3 regions of the Streptomyces sp. P17 genome follow, and region 3 is predicted to be linked to each of the others. Evidence: riboswitches for the same ligand, from Rfam matches in the RefSeq annotation. Region 3 holds a riboswitch; each other region holds the start of a gene.

What was found. A riboswitch is a leader RNA that binds a small molecule or an ion and turns the genes downstream of it on or off. The one in region 3 is predicted to bind thiamine pyrophosphate.
Region 1: linked by a shared signal. The riboswitch ahead of thiO (glycine oxidase ThiO) and the one ahead of RMT89_RS28510 (thiamine ABC transporter substrate-binding protein) in region 3 are both predicted to bind thiamine pyrophosphate.
Region 2: linked by a shared signal. The riboswitch ahead of thiC (phosphomethylpyrimidine synthase ThiC) and the one ahead of RMT89_RS28510 (thiamine ABC transporter substrate-binding protein) in region 3 are both predicted to bind thiamine pyrophosphate.

The regions. Positions count from the first base shown of each region.
Region 1 covers NZ_JAVRBF010000001.1:44,730-50,777, reverse strand. Annotated here, with positions in the region: gene thiE (thiamine phosphate synthase) at 1-241, opposite strand, end outside; gene RMT89_RS00260 (Rv2175c family DNA-binding protein) at 316-687, opposite strand; gene RMT89_RS00255 (FAD-dependent oxidoreductase) at 740-1,903, opposite strand; gene RMT89_RS00250 (hypothetical protein) at 1,990-2,340, opposite strand; TPP riboswitch at 2,394-2,505, shown strand; gene thiO (glycine oxidase ThiO) at 2,503-3,660, shown strand; gene thiS (sulfur carrier protein ThiS) at 3,657-3,857, shown strand; gene RMT89_RS00235 (thiazole synthase) at 3,861-4,655, shown strand; gene pknB (Stk1 family PASTA domain-containing Ser/Thr kinase) at 4,752-6,048, shown strand, end outside.
Region 2 covers NZ_JAVRBF010000007.1:106,362-112,409, forward strand. Annotated here, with positions in the region: gene RMT89_RS06500 (IclR family transcriptional regulator) at 1-92, shown strand, start outside; gene RMT89_RS06505 (SsgA family sporulation/cell division regulator) at 192-629, shown strand; partial or broken gene RMT89_RS06510 (YibE/F family protein) at 832-1,463, opposite strand; TPP riboswitch at 1,535-1,725, shown strand; gene thiC (phosphomethylpyrimidine synthase ThiC) at 1,718-3,505, shown strand; gene RMT89_RS06520 (hypothetical protein) at 3,613-3,918, shown strand; gene RMT89_RS06525 (VWA domain-containing protein) at 4,000-5,400, shown strand; gene RMT89_RS06530 (hypothetical protein) at 5,470-6,048, opposite strand, start outside.
Region 3 covers NZ_JAVRBF010000050.1:2,381-8,428, forward strand. Annotated here, with positions in the region: gene RMT89_RS28505 (iron ABC transporter permease) at 1-262, opposite strand, end outside; gene RMT89_RS28510 (thiamine ABC transporter substrate-binding protein) at 298-1,374, opposite strand; TPP riboswitch at 1,371-1,478, opposite strand; gene rlmN (23S rRNA (adenine(2503)-C(2))-methyltransferase RlmN) at 1,503-2,609, opposite strand; gene RMT89_RS28520 (SRPBCC family protein) at 2,904-3,353, opposite strand; gene RMT89_RS28525 (phosphatidate cytidylyltransferase) at 3,463-4,587, opposite strand; gene frr (ribosome recycling factor) at 4,587-5,144, opposite strand; gene pyrH (UMP kinase) at 5,286-6,044, opposite strand.

The sequences.
Region 1 (6,048 bases), on a different contig from region 3:
CGACGTCCGCGCGGTCGTTGACCGCGAGCAGCGTGCCGTGCCGCGCGCAGGCGTCGGCGAAGACCGCCAGGTGCTCCAGCTCCTCGGCGGCCTCCATGCCCTTGTCGCGCAGCTGCACGATGTCGACACCGCCCGCCAGGGCCGCGTCCAGGAACTCGGCGAGGTCGCCCTGGCGCTTGCGGGCGTCCGTGCACAGATAGAGCCGCGCGTCGCTGAACCGGTCGCGTGCGGTGTCGGGCATACGTGTCCCCCCGTTGTCGGTGGTGTACGGGCCTCGGGCGCCCCGCGGCCCGTACACCTGGTGTCGATCAGTGCTCAGACGGCGAGCGCCTGGGCGCGGCGCTTCACCTCCGTGCCGCGATTCTCGCTCAGGGCCTGCGCGGGGGTGCCGGGCAGGCTCTCGTCGGGGGTGAAGAGCCACTCCAGCATCTCTTCGTCGGTGAAGCCGTCGTCCCGCAGTAGCGTCAGGGTCCCGGACAGGCCCTTGACGACCTTCCGCTCGGCCCCGTCGATGAAGGCGGCGGGGACGTGCAGCGCGCGGTTCTCACCACGGCGTACGGCGATGAGCTGGCCGTCCTTGACCAGCTGCCGCACACGCGTCACCTCGACGCCGAGCTGTTCGGCGATGTCGGGGAGGGTGAGCCAGGCGGGGACGAGAGCATCGATCTTTGCGTCAATCTCGGTCACAGAACCAAGCCTGCCATCCCGCACTGACAACAGGAAGCCAGGCCGGTCCGTGCTAGGCCGTCGCCTTCTTCAGCGGCCTCGCCGGGTCCTCCAGCAAGGCCGGGTCCATGCGGGTGCCCGATTCGATCAGCCGGCGTCCCTGCGCCAGATCCCTGGGCCGGCCCACGGCCAGCAGGGCCACCAGACGGCCCTCGCGCAGCCAGCAGACCGTCCAGGCCGGGCCCGTCGGGTCGCCGCGCCACAGGGTCATGTCGGCCGAGGCGTGGTGGCCTGCGTACTGGACGAAGCGGCCGAACTGCTCGGACCAGAAGTACGGGACCGGGTCGTAGACCAGGGGGGCCTCGCCGATGATGTCGGCGGCGACCGTGCGCGGCCCCTGCAGGGCGTTGTCCCAGTGGTGGACCAGCAGACGCTCGCCGTACCGGGCGGAGGGGAAGGAGGCGCAGTCGCCGACCGCGTAGATGCCGGGCGCGGAGGTGCGCAGATGGTCGTCGGCCACCACCTCGCCCTGCGCACCGAGCTCGATGCCGGAACCGGCCAGCCAGGCGGTGACGGGACGGGCGCCGATGCCGACCACGACGGCGCCCGCGGGCAGTCGCGAGCCGTCGTCGAGGACCACCGCGCCGGGCTCGACGCGCGCCACGCGCGCGTGGGTGCGCAGCTCGGCACCGCTGTCGGCGTACCAGGCGGCCATCGGCGCGGCCACCTCGGCGGGCAGCGCCCCCGCGAGCGGCCGGTCCGCGGCCTCGACGACCGTCACCGAGCAGCCCGCCTCGCGCGCGGCCGTGGCGAACTCGGCGCCGATCCAGCCCGCGCCGACGACCACGATGTCGTGCTGCCGGACGAGCACGGGCCGCAGCCTCTCGGCGTCGTCCAGGGTGCGCAGCAGATGCACTCCGGCAATACCCTCGGCCCCCGGCAGCCGGATCGGTTCGGCACCGGTGGCGAGGACGAGGACGTCGTACGGGACGGGCCCCTCGGCGGTGTCCAGTTCATGGTCGGCGGGGCGCACGCCCAGCACCTCGCGGCCGAGGCCGAGTTCGATGCCGAGCGCCTCGAAGTCCACGTCGAAGGCGGATCCCTCGGCCTTGCCGAGCAGGACGGCCTTGGACAGCGGGGGCCGGTCGTAGGGCTGGTGGGGTTCGGCGCCGATCACCCGCACCGAGCCCGTGAAGCCCTGTTCCCGCAAGGCGACCGCGGTCTGGACGCCGGCCATGCCCGCGCCGACCACCACCACCCGCCGCTGCGACGTCGTCGTCTGCTCGCTCACCTGATCACCATAGACAACTGACAATTTGTCAGTCAGCCGTCGTGCCGCGTGACCTGCTCCACAACGCTGGTCCCGTTTCCCGGCTGCGACTCCCACTCCCAGGTCTCCTCAAGGCGCAGCCGCCCGTCGGGCAGCTCCACGACCGTCGACACACAGTGCCCGGACGACGTGGTCCCGTCCCGCTTGAGCTGCACATACCGGAAGTCCAGCCGGTCGCCCTCCCGCGTACCCACCAGATGCCCGCGTACGACATCGCCGCCCGCGTACTCGGCCCAGATCTCCCCGTCCTTCTCGTGGTAGGTGAACCGGGTCCGCGTACCCACCTGACCTGGGGCCTGGTCGGCGACAGGGGCGAGGACGAGGCCGTCGAGCGAGCGGGGCACGGCAAAGGGCTCCCTTACAGAGGCGCGGAACCACGGGCTAGGGTGGCCACCGTACAAGCACTCGCGGGAGCCCGGACGCACCGGGCTGAGAGGGAGGCTGGCGGCCTCCGACCGTACGAACCTGATCCGGGTCATGCCGGCGAAGGGAGGGGCTGGACGCCCATGTCGCCTACGCGTTCGTCAGACGTCCTCGTCCTCGGGGGCGGAATCATCGGCCTGGTCACGGCGTGGCGGGCCGCACAGCGCGGGTTCACCACGGCCGTGGTGGACCCCGAACCGGGCGGCGGCGCCGCCCAGGTGGCCGCGGGCATGCTGGCCGCCGTCACGGAACTGCACTACGGCGAGCAGACGCTGCTCGGCCTGAATCTGGCCTCGGCCCGCCGCTACCCCGAGTTCGCGGCCGAGCTCACCGAGCTCACCGGACAGGACCTCGGCTACCGGCAGTGCGGCACGCTCGCGGTCGCCCTCGACGCCGACGACCGCGCGCATCTGCGGGAACTGCACGCCCTGCAGCGGGAGTCGGGGCTCGACTCCGAGTGGCTGTCCGGGCGGGACTGCCGGCGTCTGGAGCCGATGCTCGCGCCGAGTGTGCGGGGCGGGCTCCGGGTGGACGGCGACCACCAGATCGACCCGCGGCGCCTGGCGCGGGCGCTGGTGACGGCCTGCGAGCGGGCGGGCGTGGTCTTCCACCGGGCGTGGGCGTCCCGGCTGTCCGTCGCCCAGGGACGGGCTGCGGGCTGCGTGACCGACGACGGCACCGCTCTCGGCGCCGGGCAGGTGGTCCTCGCGGCCGGCAGCCTCAGTGGGCGGCTCGCGGGCGTCCCGGAGGACGTACTGCCTCCCGTACGGCCCGTGAAGGGGCAGGTGCTGCGGCTGACCGTGCCGAAGCGGCACGCGCCGTTCCTGAGCCGGACCGTGCGCGCGGTGGTGCGCGGCAGCCAGGTCTACCTCGTGCCCCGGGAGAACGGCGAGCTGGTCGTCGGGGCGACCAGCGAGGAGCTGGGCTGGGACACGACGGTGACCGCGGGAGGCGTGTACGAGCTGCTGCGCGACGCGCACGAGCTGATGCCGGGCATCACCGAGCTGCCGCTGACGGAGACCCGCGCGGGGCTGCGTCCCGGGTCCCCCGACAACGCGCCGCTGCTGGGCCCGACCGAGCTCGACGGGCTGCTGCTGGCGACCGGGCACTACCGCAACGGCGTGCTGCTCACCCCGGTCACCGGGGACGCCCTCGCGCACGCCCTGGTCACCGGTGAACTCCCGGACGAGGCCCGTCCGTTCAGCCCGAAGCGGTTCGCACTCACGGAGCAGCCCGTATGAACATCTCGGTCAACGGCGAGCGTCGGCGGATCGAGCCGGGCACGGCTCTCGACACGCTCGTGAAGTCCCTCACCGCGGCGCCCTCCGGCGTGGCCGCCGCGCTCAACGAAACCGTCGTCCCGCGCGCGCAGTGGTCCTCGACGTCCCTCTCCGAGGGGGACCGGGTCGAGGTCCTGACCGCCGTCCAAGGAGGCTGACCTATGGCCGACGATCCCTTTGTCCTCGGCGGTACGTCCTTCTCGTCCCGCCTGATCATGGGTACGGGCGGTGCGCCCTCCCTTGAGGTGCTGGAGCGGGCGCTGGTCGCGTCCGGGACGGAGCTGACGACGGTCGCGATGCGCCGGGTGGACGCCTCGGTGCACGGCTCGGTGCTGTCGGTGCTGGAGAAGCTGGGCATCCGGGTGCTGCCGAACACGGCGGGGTGCTTCACGGCGGGGGAAGCCGTCCTGACGGCACGCCTCGCGCGCGAAGCGCTCGGCACCGATCTGATCAAGCTGGAGGTCATCGCCGACGAGCGGACGCTGCTGCCGGATCCCATCGAGCTGCTGGACGCGGCCGAGACGCTGGTCGACGACGGGTTCACCGTACTGCCGTACACGAACGACGATCCGGTGCTGGCCCGCAAACTGGAGGACGTCGGCTGCGCGGCGATCATGCCGCTGGGGTCCCCGATCGGCTCCGGGCTCGGGATCCGCAACCCGCACAACTTCCAGCTGATCGTGGAGCACGCGCGCGTGCCGGTGATCCTGGACGCCGGGGCCGGTACCGCCTCGGACGCGGCGCTGGCGATGGAGCTGGGGTGCGCGGGTGTGATGCTCGCCTCGGCGGTGACGCGGGCGAAGGAGCCGGTCCTGATGGCCGACGCGATGCGGCACGCGGTGGAGGCGGGACGGCTGGCGTACCGCGCGGGCCGGATCCCGCGGCGCCACTTCGCGGAGGCGTCGTCTCCGGCGGAGGGCAGGGCGGTGCTGGACCCCGAACGTCCCGCATTCTGAACGGCCAAGTGGGTTGCGTCACAGGACGGCTTCAGTCCCGCTCCTATCCCGGACTGGAAGCCAGGGGTGTCAGTCGCTGCTCGTACACTCGCCTGCGTGGATACGACCCTTCAGGACCCGCTGGTCGGGCAGGTGCTCGACGGACGTTATCGCGTCGAGGCGCGGATCGCCGTCGGTGGGATGGCCACGGTCTACCGGGCCGTGGACACCCGGCTCGACCGTGTGCTCGCGCTGAAGGTGATGCACCCGGGGCTCGCGGCCGACGCCACCTTCGTGGAGCGGTTCATCCGGGAGGCGAAGTCGGTCGCCCGGCTCGCGCACCCCAACGTCGTGCAGGTCTTCGACCAGGGGACGGACGGGTCGTACGTCTACCTCGCCATGGAGTACATCGCCGGCTGCACCCTGCGTGACGTGCTGCGCGACCGCGGGGCGCTGCAGCCCCGGGCCGCCCTGGACATCCTGGAGCCGGTGCTCGCCGCGCTCGGCGCCGCGCACCGCGCCGGGTTCGTGCACCGGGACATGAAGCCGGAGAACGTGCTCATAGGGGACGACGGCCGGGTGAAGGTCGCCGACTTCGGCCTCGTACGGTCCGTGGACTCCGTCACCAACACCACCGGTTCCGTCCTCGGCACCGTCTCCTATCTCGCGCCCGAGCAGATAGAGCAGCCAGGCGCCGCGGACGCCCGCGTCGACGTGTACGCGTGCGGTGTCGTGCTGTACGAGATGCTCACCGGCGAGAAGCCGCACGACGGGGACTCCCCCGCGATCGTGCTCTACAAGCACCTTCACGAGGACGTCCCGCCGCCCTCGGCCCGCGTGCCCGGGCTGGCGTACGAGCTCGACGCGCTGGTCGCCTCGGCCACCGCGCGCACCCGGGACGTCCGCCCGCACGACGCGGTCGCGCTGCTCGCCGAGGCCCGTCAGACGCGTGCCGCGCTCAGCGCGGACCAGCTGGACGCGATGCCCCCGCAGGCGCTCTCCGCCGAGCACGACAACGCCGAGGACCGCACCAGCGTGATCCCGCGTTCGCTGACGGTGCCGCGCCCGCTGCCGGTCAACGAGGACGAGGACCGCTTCTCCCACACCAGCCGTCTGCAGTCCCCTGCCCCGCTCCCGCCGACGAGACGCCGGGGGTCCCGGCGCGGCCCCCTCGCCCTCGTCGTCGCCGCTTTGCTCGTCCTCGGTGTCGGCGCGGGCGTCTGGTACATCAACTCCGGCCAGTTCACCCGGGTCCCGGCGCTGCTGACCCAGACCGAGGCCAAGGCCAAGGACCGGCTGGAGGACGCCGGTCTGGAGGTCGGCAAGGTCGAGCGCGCCTTCAGCGACACCGTCAAGCGCGGCCAGGTCATCAGCACCGATCCGGCCGTCGGCAGCCGCATACGGCAGAACGACT
Region 2 (6,048 bases), on a different contig from region 3:
ATCAGGCCGACCGTCTGCTGGCCGCGGCACGGCAGTTGCAGACCGAGATCGGACGTCATCTCGGGTCACTGGCGATCTCTATCAGTATCTGAAAACTCACTCCTTGTGATCTGCCGTGTACGTTCAGCAAGATGCCTCAGTGTCAGGGGGATCATTCCTGGCCAATCCGACGGCAGATGACGGGGTAGGCGATGCGCGAGTCCGTACAGGCAGAGGTCATGATGAGCTTTCTCGTCTCCGAGGAGCTCTCCTTCCGCATTCCGGTGGAGCTGCGATACGAGACCTGTGATCCCTACGCCGTGCGGCTGACCTTCCATCTGCCCGGAGACGCCCCGGTGACCTGGGCGTTCGGGCGGGAGCTGCTGATCGACGGTGTGGGCCGGCCGTGCGGTGAGGGCGATGTGCGCGTCACACCCGCCGACCCCGATGAGCTCGGCGATGTGTTGATCCGGCTTCAGGTCGGCGGCGATCACGCGCTGTTCCGCTCCTCCGCGGCGCCGCTCGTGGCGTTCCTCGACCGCACCGACAAGCTGGTGCCGCTGGGCCAGGAGGGTGCGTTGTCCGACTTCGACGCCAGCCTCGACGAGGCCCTGGACCGCATCCTGGCGGAGGAGCAGAGCGCGGGCTGAAGCGTTAGGGAACGGCAGCGCGGGGAGCCGTGCCGTAACGCTTCAGCGGGGGCTGCGGGGCCGTGCAGGAACGCTTCTTCGCTGAGCGGGGAAGCACCTCGGGCCGACCTCCAGCCTCACCTCTTGCGCCGCCGCCCCGCCCCCCACGCCCCGGAGCCGTCTGGGCACCGGCCATCGCGGGCTCCCGTTCGGAGTGGTCGGCCGAGACCACCAGGGCGGCCAGAGCCGTGGTGACCGGGACAGAGGCGACCAGGCCGATCGAGCCGACCAGCGTGCGCACGATCTCCTCCGCGTACTGGAGGTCCTTGGGCGCCGAGGGCTCGTAGGCGACCACGACCTTCTCGCCCTCGTGAAGTTGCCGCGACTGGTCGGGCTGGACGATCTCGGTGAAGGTGCGGCCCTTGTCCTTGCCGGTGTCGACGCGGACCGTGGCCTTCTTGCAGATGCCGCCCTCCTGCTGCTGCGCAGAGGAGCCCTCGGCGGTGGAGGTGTCGCCGGTCGGCGGGACCCCGGAGGCGTTCGCCGCGGAGCGGCTGACCTCCTCGACCTCGGTGACCGTGGCCTGCTGCGTCTGCCGGCCGAAGCCGACTCCGGTGCGCTCGTGCGGGGCGCGCCGTCCGGCCACAGCACCACGAGCCCGGCGACCACCGCCGCGGTGAACGGGATGAGACCCGCCGCGATGACCTTGCGCAGATGCCTGGAGACCGGAGCCGCCGGTCCATGGGCGTGGCTGTGGGAGTGGCCGTTTCCGTGCCTGTCACCGCCGCCGGTGGATCCGGAACCGGGACCGCGGGGCGGCTCAGGCAGGAGCGGTGGTTCATGCGTCGTGGTCACCGACCGATCATCGCGAGAACGACAGGGGCCCCCTGTTCACCGCGCCCGAATTGACGCTAACGTGGGGGCACCTTTGTACACGCGGGAGCTCGGAGCACCGGGCTGAGAGGGCGCTGACCTCCGTCCCAGCGATGTTTCACGTGGAACGTCACCACACGCGAGTGACTTTTCCCCACGGAACGTCGGCAGACGGAAGCCGCTGCGTCGACCGCCGAACCTGTTACCGGGTAATGCCGGCGTAGGGAGTAGGTCTTATGACCATCAAGGACGCACGCACGCCTGCCTCCAGCCAGGACGAGAAGTCCCAGGAGGCCGGGAAGTCCATCGGCTGGCACAAGGCGTACGTCGAGGGCACGCGCCCCGATCTACGGGTGCCGGTCCGTCAGGTGCACCTCACCAACGGGCAGTCCGTCACGCTGTACGACACCTCGGGCCCGTACACCGATCCGCTCGTCGACACCGACGTCCGCCGGGGTCTGGCCCCGCTGCGGGAGAACTGGATCATCGCCCGCGGCGACACCGAGGAGTACGCGGGCCGTCCCGTCCGCCCCGAGGACGACGGGATCAAGCACACCTCGCCCCGTGGCGGCAACCTGCGCAACCTCGACGCCGTCTTCCCGGGCCGGCCGCGGCTGCCGCGCCGCAGCAGGGACGGCCAGGCGGTCACCCAGCTCGCGTATGCGCGCCGGGGCGAGATCACGCCCGAGATGGAGTACGTCGCCATCCGGGAGAACGTTTCTCCAGAAGTCGTCCGCGAGGAGATCGCGGCAGGCCGTGCGGTCCTCCCGGCGAACGTCAACCACCCGGAGATCGAGCCGATGATCATCGGCAAGCGGTTCCTGGTGAAGGTCAACGCCAACATCGGCAACTCCGCGGTGACGTCCTCCATCGAGGAGGAGGTCGAGAAGATGACCTGGGCGACCCGCTGGGGCGCCGACACGGTCATGGACCTCTCCACCGGCCGCAATATCCACACCACCCGCGAGTGGGTGCTGCGCAACTCCCCCGTCCCCATCGGCACGGTGCCGCTCTACCAGGCCCTCGAAAAGGTCGACGGCAGGGCCGAGGAGCTGACCTGGGAGATCTACAAGGACACCGTCATCGAACAGGCCGAGCAGGGCGTGGACTACATGACGGTCCACGCGGGCGTCCGCCTGCCGTATGTGCCGCTGACCGCCAACCGCAAGACGGGCATCGTCTCGCGCGGCGGCTCGATCATGGCGGCTTGGTGCCTCGCGCACCACAAGGAGAGCTTCCTGTACGAGAACTTCGAGGAGCTGTGCGAGATCCTCGCCGCCTACGACGTCACGTACTCGCTCGGCGACGGCCTCAGGCCCGGCTCGATCGCGGACGCCAACGACGAAGCGCAGTTTGCCGAGTTGAGGACGCTCGGGGAACTCAACCGGATCGCGAAGCGTTTCAACGTACAGACCATGATCGAGGGCCCGGGACATGTCCCGATGCACAAGATCAAGGAGAACATCGACCTTCAGCAGGAGATCTGCGATGAAGCTCCGTTCTATACGCTCGGCCCGCTGACGACGGACGTCGCGCCCGCGTACGACCACATCACCTCCGGCATCGGTGCCGCGATGATCGCCTGGTGGGGCACGGCCATGCTCTGCTACGTCACGCCCAAGGAGCACCTGGGTCTGCCCAACCGGGACGACGTCAAGACCGGCGTCATCACCTACAAGATCGCTGCCCACGCGGCCGACCTCGCCAAGGGACACCCCGGCGCCCAGGAGTGGGACGACGCCCTGTCCGACGCCCGCTTCGAGTTCCGCTGGGAGGACCAGTTCAATCTGGCCCTCGACCCGGACACGGCACGGGAGTTCCACGACGAGACCCTGCCGGCGGAGCCCGCCAAGACCGCCCACTTCTGCTCCATGTGCGGTCCGAAGTTCTGTTCGATGAAGATCTCGCAGGACATCCGCCGTCAGCACGGCAGCACACCGGGGGAGATCGAGGAAGGTATGGCGCAGAAGTCCAAGGAGTTCGCGGCTGCGGGCAACCGCGTGTACCTGCCGATCGCGGACTGAGGTCCATGTGGTGGGTCCGCGTTTCGGAGCCGGCCCGAGGGCAGCACACGAAGCGCGGATCCGTTGGGTCACTGAGTCGGTCAGGGCTCTGGAACGACCGGGAGCGGGTGGCGGAGTATGGCGAGCGGATGGCGCAGGGGACGGTGCCGACTGCAGTCGCGGTGTCGACGCTGGATCGCTGTCAGCCCGCGGTGAGCCTCCAGTCGACCGACGAATACGAGCACTGGGGGCTGACGCATTTCCTGCTCAACGGCCATCACAAGCTGGAGGCGGCGGCCTCGGCCGGACGTCCCGTGCAGCTTCTGTCGCTCCTGGCCATGGACGAGAGCCTGTCCGGCCCCGATGATCACCACAGGTTGGGAGCCCTGCGCTCACAGCCCAGCCTGAGCCGTGGGGCTCGGTCGGCCCGGTGACCTGGGTCAGTTCGCGGCCGCCCCGGGGTGAGGTGGTGTTCCGGGCTTTCGGGGCACCGCCTCACTGGGCAGACTGATCCCATGACCGCACTGAGCAAGGGCGCCAATCTTCCTGTCGAGTCCCCGGCGGTACGCGTGGAGCTCTCCTGGTCCGAGGGACCCGGAGTGCCCGACGTGGACGCCTCGGCGCTGCTGCTGACCGCGGCCGGACGCGTGCGGGACGACGCCGACTTCATCTTCTACAACCAGCCGCACCACGCCTCCAAGGCCGTCAGCCACCTGGGCAAGCAACGCGTCGGGGGCGTCGTCACCGACACCGTGGCCGTCGACCTCGGGGCGGTGGAGCCGGCCGTCGAGCGGATCGTGCTGTGCGCGTCGGCCGACGGCGGGACGTTCGGGCAGGTGCCCGGACTGACGCTGAAGCTGGTCGACGACCGGACCGGGAGCGAGGTCGCGCGGTTCGTCGCGGCGGCGGCCACGGAGACCGCGTTCATCGGCGGCGAACTGTATCTGCGCCAGGGGAAGTGGAAGTTCCGGGCGGTGGGACAGGGGTACGCGTCCGGACTCGCGGGGCTGGCAACGGACTTCGGCATCTCGGTGGACGAGGAGGAGACCGCCCTACCGACACCACCGCCGGTGCCGAGGGCGGCGCCGGCGCCCGCCGTATCGCCGGCCGCCCCGCCGGCCGCCCCGCCCGCCGCGCCCTCTGCCTCCCCCAGTCTCACCAAGGGCGAAGAGCGCCTGCCCGTGGACATGCGCAAGCGGCTGGACCTCCGTAAGCAGCAGGTCGCGGTCAGTCTCAGCAAGCATGGTGCCGCCGGTATCACCGCTCGCGTCATCCTGGTGCTGGACGCCTCCGGGTCCATGTCGTTCCTGTACTCCCGGGGAGTCGTCGCGGACGTCGTGGAGCGGATGGCCGCCGTGGCCGCGCAGTTGGACGACGACGGGGAGATGCAGGCCTGGACCTTCGCCTCGAACCCGGCCCGGCTGCCCGACTTCCGGCTCGGGGAGCTGCCGGAGTGGATGCGGCTGCACGTCAGGTGCGGTGAGATGAGCCTCTTCGGGGCCAAGAAGCGGAAGAAGGGGCTTGAAGAGAGCCAGGTCGACATGCGGACGGTCGGCATCCAGAACGAGGAACAGAAGGTGATCGCCGAAGTCCGCGCCTACGTCCGCCAGAACCCCGCCCCGGTCCCCACCCTGGTGCTGTTCTTCTCCGACGGAGGCGTCTACCGCAACGCCCAGATCGAGAAGGAGCTCCGGGAGGCCGTCGAGGAGCCGATCTTCTGGCAGTTCGTGGGCCTCGGCAAGTCCGACTACGGCGTCCTGGAGCGCTTCGACACCCTGCCCGGCCGCCGTGTCGACAACGTCGGTTTCTTCGCGGTGGACGACATCAGCACGGTCCCCGACCAGGAGCTGTACGACCGGCTGCTGTCGGAGTTCCCGCACTGGACGGTGGCCGCACGCAGCGCGGGCATCCTCTGATCACAGCTGAAGGCCCGGACATTCGGCTTGCGCACCCCGCGGCGGGGGGCGCAAGCCGAGGGACCAGGGTCACTCCGGCTGGTGCTCCGGGCCCCCGAAATCCGGACTGGTGTAGTCCGGACTGCTGAAGCTCGGGCGTGGGCCTGACGCAGGGCCCTCTCCGGGGCTGGAGAAGCCCGGGCGGTCGTAGCCGAGGCTCGGCATGCGGCTGGTCGGCGCCGTGGGTGCCGTGCGGTGCAGGGCGGCGGCGGTGCCGGGGTCGGCCAGCGCGTCCCGCAGGAACGGCAGGATGCCGCGCTCCAGCAGGGCTTCACGCCAGGCTTCCCTGGCCCGGGCCACCTCGCTGCCCAACTGCCCGTAGGGGCCGGTGTCGAGTGCCGGCCTGTTGCGCAGGGCGGTGAGCAGCAGTCCGACGGCGGCGACGAGGATCGCGGCCGCCGTCACGGCGCCGAACACCCAGCCGGTGGTGAGCATCGTCTGGGCGAACGCCGGCTCGGGTTCGAGCATCTTCAGGATGTAGCCCACGAGCAGGAAGATCGCCGCGGCGATTCCGGCGAGGACGGGGGTGAGGACTGCCGCGACGGCGACGATGCCCGCGCCGGCGGTCTCGGCGGCGCCCTCTCCCATGGTGGCGGCGAGCCCCATCAC
Region 3 (6,048 bases):
CCACGGCCCGCAGGATCTGCTTGCCGGGGAAGTCGAAGCGGGCGAACACATACGCGCCGGGCAGCGCGATCAGCAGGGTCAGCGCGGTGGAGGCGAGGGCCTGCCAAGTGGTGAACCACAGGACGTGCCGGATGTCCGGCTGGCTCAGGACATCCCCGATCCGGCCGAGCTGCCATCCCCCGTCGACCCGCAGACCGCGCGCGACGATCGCGGCGACAGGGTAGGCGAAGAAGACGCCGAAGAACGCGACGGGCAGGGCCATGAGGCCCAGCCGCGCCGCATGCCTGGTCCGGCCGGCTACTTCAGTACGAGCGAGGTCCACGACTTGACCCACTCATCGCGATACTCGGCGATCTTGGCGGGGTCCATGGTCTGCGGGTCCTTGGCCGCGGGCCCGTACGTGGTGAACTCCGCGGGCACGCTCGCCTCCTCGACCACGGGGTAGACGAACATGTTCAGCGGCATGTCCTCCTGGAATTTCTTGCTGACCAGGAAGTCGATCAGCGCCTTGCCGCCCTCGCTGTTCTTGGCGTTGCTCAGCAGGCCCGCGAACTCGATCTGCCGGAAGCAGGTGCCCTCCGCGACCCCGGTGGGAGCGGTCGTCGGCTTCGGGTCGCCGTAGATCACCTCGGCGGGCGGCGAGGAGGCGTACGACACGACGAGCGGCCGGTCCGCCTTCGCGGCCTTGCCACCGGCGGAGCCGGAGAACTCCTCGTTGTAGGCCTGCTCCCAGCCGTCGACCACCTTCACGCCGTTGGCCTTGAGCTTCTTCCAGTAGTCCGGCCAGCCGTCGTCGCCGTACTGCGCGGCGGTGCCGAGCAGGAAGCCGAGTCCTGGTGAGGAGGTGGATGCGTTCTCGGTGACCAGGAGGTTCTTGTACTCGGGCCTGATCAGGTCGTCGAGGGAGGCCGGCGGGGTCAGCTTGCGGTCCTCGAAGTACTGCTTGTCGTAGTTGACGCAGATGTCGCCGTAGTCGACCGGCGTGACCCGGTGCTCGCCCTTGTCGAGCTGGAAGCCGGCGTCGATCTGTTCGAGGCCCTTCGCCTCGTACGGCTGGAAGAGCCCGTTGTCGAGCGCCCGGGACAGCAGGGTGTTGTCGACGCCGAAGAAAACGTCACCCTGCGGGTTGTCCTTGGTGAGGATGGCCTTGTTGACGGCCTGCCCGGCGTCGCCGTCCTCCAGGACCTTGACCTTGTAGCCGGACTCCTTCTCGAAGGCGGCGAGGACGTTCTTGGAGACGGCCCACGAGTTGTGGCTCACGAGGGTGACAGTCCTGGAGCCGCCGGCGGACTCGCCGTCGCCGGACGACCCGCACGCGGACAGCACGACGAGACCGAGGCCGACGAAGGCAGCCAGATGCTTCTTGTTGTTCACGGTGATGACCGAACTTCCTACCCAGAATGACCTGGGCGAGGTTCAGAGGGTCTGCGGCCCGATCGCCGCACTCTCAGCGCTGTCGCGCTCCCCTGTCGGATATTGAAGATGTACGTACGACGATCAGACTACCGCTCGGTGGCCGCGAGCTGACCACAGGCCCCGTCGATCTCCTGACCACGGGTGTCCCGGATCGTCACCGGCACGCCGTGGGCGGCGATGGCCTCGACGAAGGCCTTCTCGTCCTCGGGCCGGGAGGCGGTCCACTTCGAGCCCGGAGTCGGGTTCAGCGGAATCAGGTTCACATGCACGGGCCTGCCCTTGAGCAGCCGCCCGAGCCGGTCACCGCGCCAGGCCTGGTCGTTGATGTCCCGGATGAGCGCGTACTCGATGGACAGCCGGCGTCCGGACTTGGCGGAGTACTCGAACCCTGCGTCGAGGACCTCGCGGACCTTCCAGCGGGTGTTCACGGGGACGAGGGTGTCGCGCAGTTCGTCGTCGGGCGCGTGCAGCGAGATCGCGAGCCGGCACTTGAAGCCCTCGTCGGAGAACCGGTTGATGGCCGGGACGAGACCGACGGTGGAGACGGTGATGCCACGCTGGGACAGCCCAAGGCCGTCGGGCTCCGGATCGGTGAGCCGCCGGATGGCACTCACGACCCGGTTGTAGTTGGCGAGCGGCTCGCCCATGCCCATGAAGACGATGTTGGACAGCCGAGCCGGCCCGCCGGGGACCTCCCCGTCCCGCAGGGCCCGCATCCCGTCGACGATCTGATGGACGATCTCGGCGGTGGACAGATTCCGGTCCAGCCCGGCCTGCCCGGTGGCACAGAAGGGGCAGTTCATCCCGCACCCGGCCTGCGAGCTGATGCACATGGTGACCCGGTCCGGGTACCGCATCAGCACGGACTCGACGAGCGTCCCGTCGAACAGCCGCCACAGCGTCTTACGGGTGGTCCCCTCATCGGTCGACAGATGCCGTACGACGGTCATCAGCTCGGGGAACAGCTCCTCGCGCAGCTTGCCGCGCGCCCCGGCGGGGATGTCGGTCCACTGCTCGGGGTCGTGGGTGTACCGCGCGAAGTAGTGCTGCGAGAGCTGCTTGGCACGAAACGGCTTCTCCCCGACCGCCGCGACGGCGTCCTTACGCTCGGCGGGCGAAAGATCGGCAAGGTGCCGCGGCGGCTTCTTGACTCCGCGCGGGGCGACGAATGTGAGTTCTCCGGGCTTAGGCATGGCCGTACCAGTGTCGCAGATCGATTGACCAGGCCCTCCCACCCGGCAATACCACCCCGGGCGGCCGCCTGCAGACTGCCGAAGAAGGTGAGGACGGCTTCCAGGATCCGGCTCCGGCGGCGGTGCGCCTTGCCGCAGTAGCGGCGTCTGCGGAGGCGTCCGGGCGGCTGCGGGACCGGTGCCTCACACCACTTGCAGCACACTTCCGCACGCTGGCGGCGCCTCGGAAACAGATGTAGCCGACCCGGGGGCGGACCTTGGCGACCGCCCGCGGGACCGGTCCGCCGAAAGGACCTACGCCGTGGTCCCCTCCAGCCTCTCCTTGAGGAGTGCCTCGTCCCTCGGAAGCTCCTTGCGGACCTGGGGACGGACGACGAGGGGCACCAGGACCTTGCCCAGACCGTGTCCTTCGAAGTCGATCTCTATCGTCACGCGGGAGCGACGGCCGTCGTCGAGCGGCTCGATCGAACCGTGGGTACGGGGCCGCACGGGCCCCGTGACCCCGTGCAGATCCCAGCTGCGCGCCGGGACGAGGTCGTCGAACTCCACGGTCATCGGGATCTCACGGTTGCCGATACGGCGCGTGACCCGGACCTGGGAACCGGGGTGCAGGGGCCCCTCTTCGAGCGGCTCCGCCTTGACGGCGCTCAGCTGCCATTCGGGCAGGTGGGAGGGGTCGGTGATATACGCGTAGACGTCTTCGGGCGTGCAGTCGACGTCGATGGATTCTCGGATGACGGACATGGTTGAACTCCCTTTTTGAGGGCGTACACCCAAATCGTCCCACCGGACCGCCCGACTGAACAGGCGAGCCCCCGCCGAGGCGGGGGCTCGTCCAGGACGGATACGACGCTCAGCCGGATCCGACGAACAGCACGAGCAGCAGCCAGACGACCGGCGCCGTCGGCAGCAGCGAGTCCAGGCGGTCCATGATGCCGCCGTGCCCCGGCAGCAGCGTGCCCATGTCCTTGATGCCGAGGTCACGCTTGATCATCGACTCGCCGAGGTCGCCCAGCGTGGCGCTGCCCGCCACCGCGAGGCCGAGCACGAGGCCCTGCCACCAGGCGCCGTCGTCGATCAGGAACTGCATACACAGCGCGCCCGCGACCATGGCGAACGAAACCGCCCCCAGCAGCCCCTCGCGGGTCTTGCCGGGGCTGATGCGCGGGGCGAGCTTGTGCCTGCCGAAGCGCCAGCCGATCGCGTACGCCCCGGTGTCGCTGACCACCGTCAGCAGCAGGAACGTCAGCACCCGGGCCGGGCCGTCGTCGGCGGTGAGCATCATCGCGACGAAGGTCGCCAGGAACGGAACGTAGAAGGCCGCGAAGACGCCCGCGGTGACGTCCTTGAGGTAGCCCTCCGGCGGTTCCGTCATCCGCCAGACCAGGACGGCCAGCGCGGTCAGCGCCATCGCCACCCAGGCGCCCTCGGCGCCCCGGACGTAACCGGCGACGACCATCGCGGCACCGCCGACCGCGAGGGGCACGAGCGGCGCTCTGATGCCCTTGCGCTCGTCGAGCCGCCTGGTCAGCTCCCACAGACCCACGACGACGGCGACGGCCACGACGCCGACGAACACGGCCTTGTAGACGAACAGCGAGGCGACGATCACCGCGCCGAGCCCGATACCGACCCCTATCGCCGCACCCAGATCGCGCCCCGCGCTCTTCTTCTGCGGTCGGGGCGCAGGCTGCGGGGCGTCGTGCATGGGCTCCGGATTCTGCGGCGCGTTCCCGTGGGGCTGCGCCCGCGGCGTCTCGTCGCGGAACAGGGGGCCACTCAGCCGAGCGGCCCCCCGGTCGTCATCCTGGTCTCCGCCATACGACGGTACGTCGGGCACGATGGGCATGGGGCGAGTGTGCTGCGCCTCAGGCGCATCGTACGCGGGACCCGCCGGGGCAGCCCCCTGGACAGGCCCCTGGTCAGACGGCCCCCAGTACCCGGCTTGTGGCGGCGCTCCCCAGGAAGAGTCGTTCATCAGACCTCGAGCAGCTCCGCTTCCTTGTGCTTCAGGAGCTCGTCCACCTGCGCCACGTACTTGTGGGTGGAGTCGTCGAGCTCCTTCTCCGCCCGGCGGCCCTCGTCCTCGCCGACCTCGCCGTCCTTGATCAGCTTGTCGATCGCGTCCTTGGCCTTGCGGCGCACCGAGCGGATGGACACGCGCGCGTCCTCGGCCTTGCCCTTGGCGACCTTGATGTAGTCGCGGCGGCGCTCCTCGGTGAGCTCGGGGAACACCACACGGATGATGTTGCCGTCGTTGCTCGGGTTGACGCCCAGGTCGGAGTCGCGGATCGCCTGCTCGATGTTGCGCAGCGCGCTCTTGTCGAAGGGGGTCACGACCGCCATGCGCGGCTCCGGCACGGAGAACGAGGCCAGCTGGTTGATCGGCGTCGGCGCGCCGTAGTAGTCGGCCACGATCTTGTTGAACATCGCCGGGTGCGCACGGCCGGTGCGGATCGCGGCGAAGTCCTCCTTGGCGACCACGACGGCCTTCTCCATCTTCTCCTCGGCTTCAAGGAGGGTCTCTTCGATCACCACTTGCTCCTGCGTGTCTTGAGTAGGCCCGGCTGCGGTTCCTGAGGGGCGGCGGCCGGCTGCGTCGCGTCTTCTTCCTGCACGGTTCCCGACCCGCAGGACATTGTCCATCCCCCGGTCAGGGTCCGTAGGTCTTGCCTGTCAGTCCCGGCTGTCCTGGTCACCCACAAGCGTGCCGATCTTCTCACCCTTGACGGCGCGGGCGATATTGCCCTCCACCAGAAGCTCGAACACCAGGATCGGAAGCTTGTTGTCGCGGCACAGCGTGATGGCGGTGGCGTCGGCGACCCTGAGGTCCCGGGTGATGACCTCGCCGTAGCCGAGGGAGTCGAACTTGACCGCGTCCGGGTTGGCCTTCGGGTCGGAGTCGTAGACCCCGTCCACGCCGTTCTTGCCCATCAGCAGGGCTTCGGCGTCGATCTCCAGGGCGCGCTGGGCGGCGGTCGTGTCGGTGGAGAAGTACGGCATGCCCATACCGGCGCCGAAGATGACCACACGGCCCTTCTCCAGGTGGCGCACGGCGCGCAGCGGGATGTACGGCTCGGCGACCTGGCCCATGGTGATGGCGGTCTGGACCCGGCTGTCGATGCCCTCCTTCTCCAGGAAGTCCTGGAGGGCGAGGCAGTTCATCACGGTGCCGAGCATGCCCATGTAGTCGGAGCGGGCGCGGTCCATGCCGCGCTGCTGGAGTTCGGCGCCACGGAAGAAGTTGCCGCCGCCGATGACGACCGCGACCTGCGCGCCGTCGCGCACGACGGCCGCGATCTCGCGGGCGATCTTGTGCACCACGTCCGGGTCCACGCCCAGGCCGCCACCGCCGGAGAAGGCCTCTCCGGACAGCTTCAGCAGATACCGGCCGCGTACTTTGCCGTCGTCGCTCTTCTGGGCCTTGGTGGTCATGGAA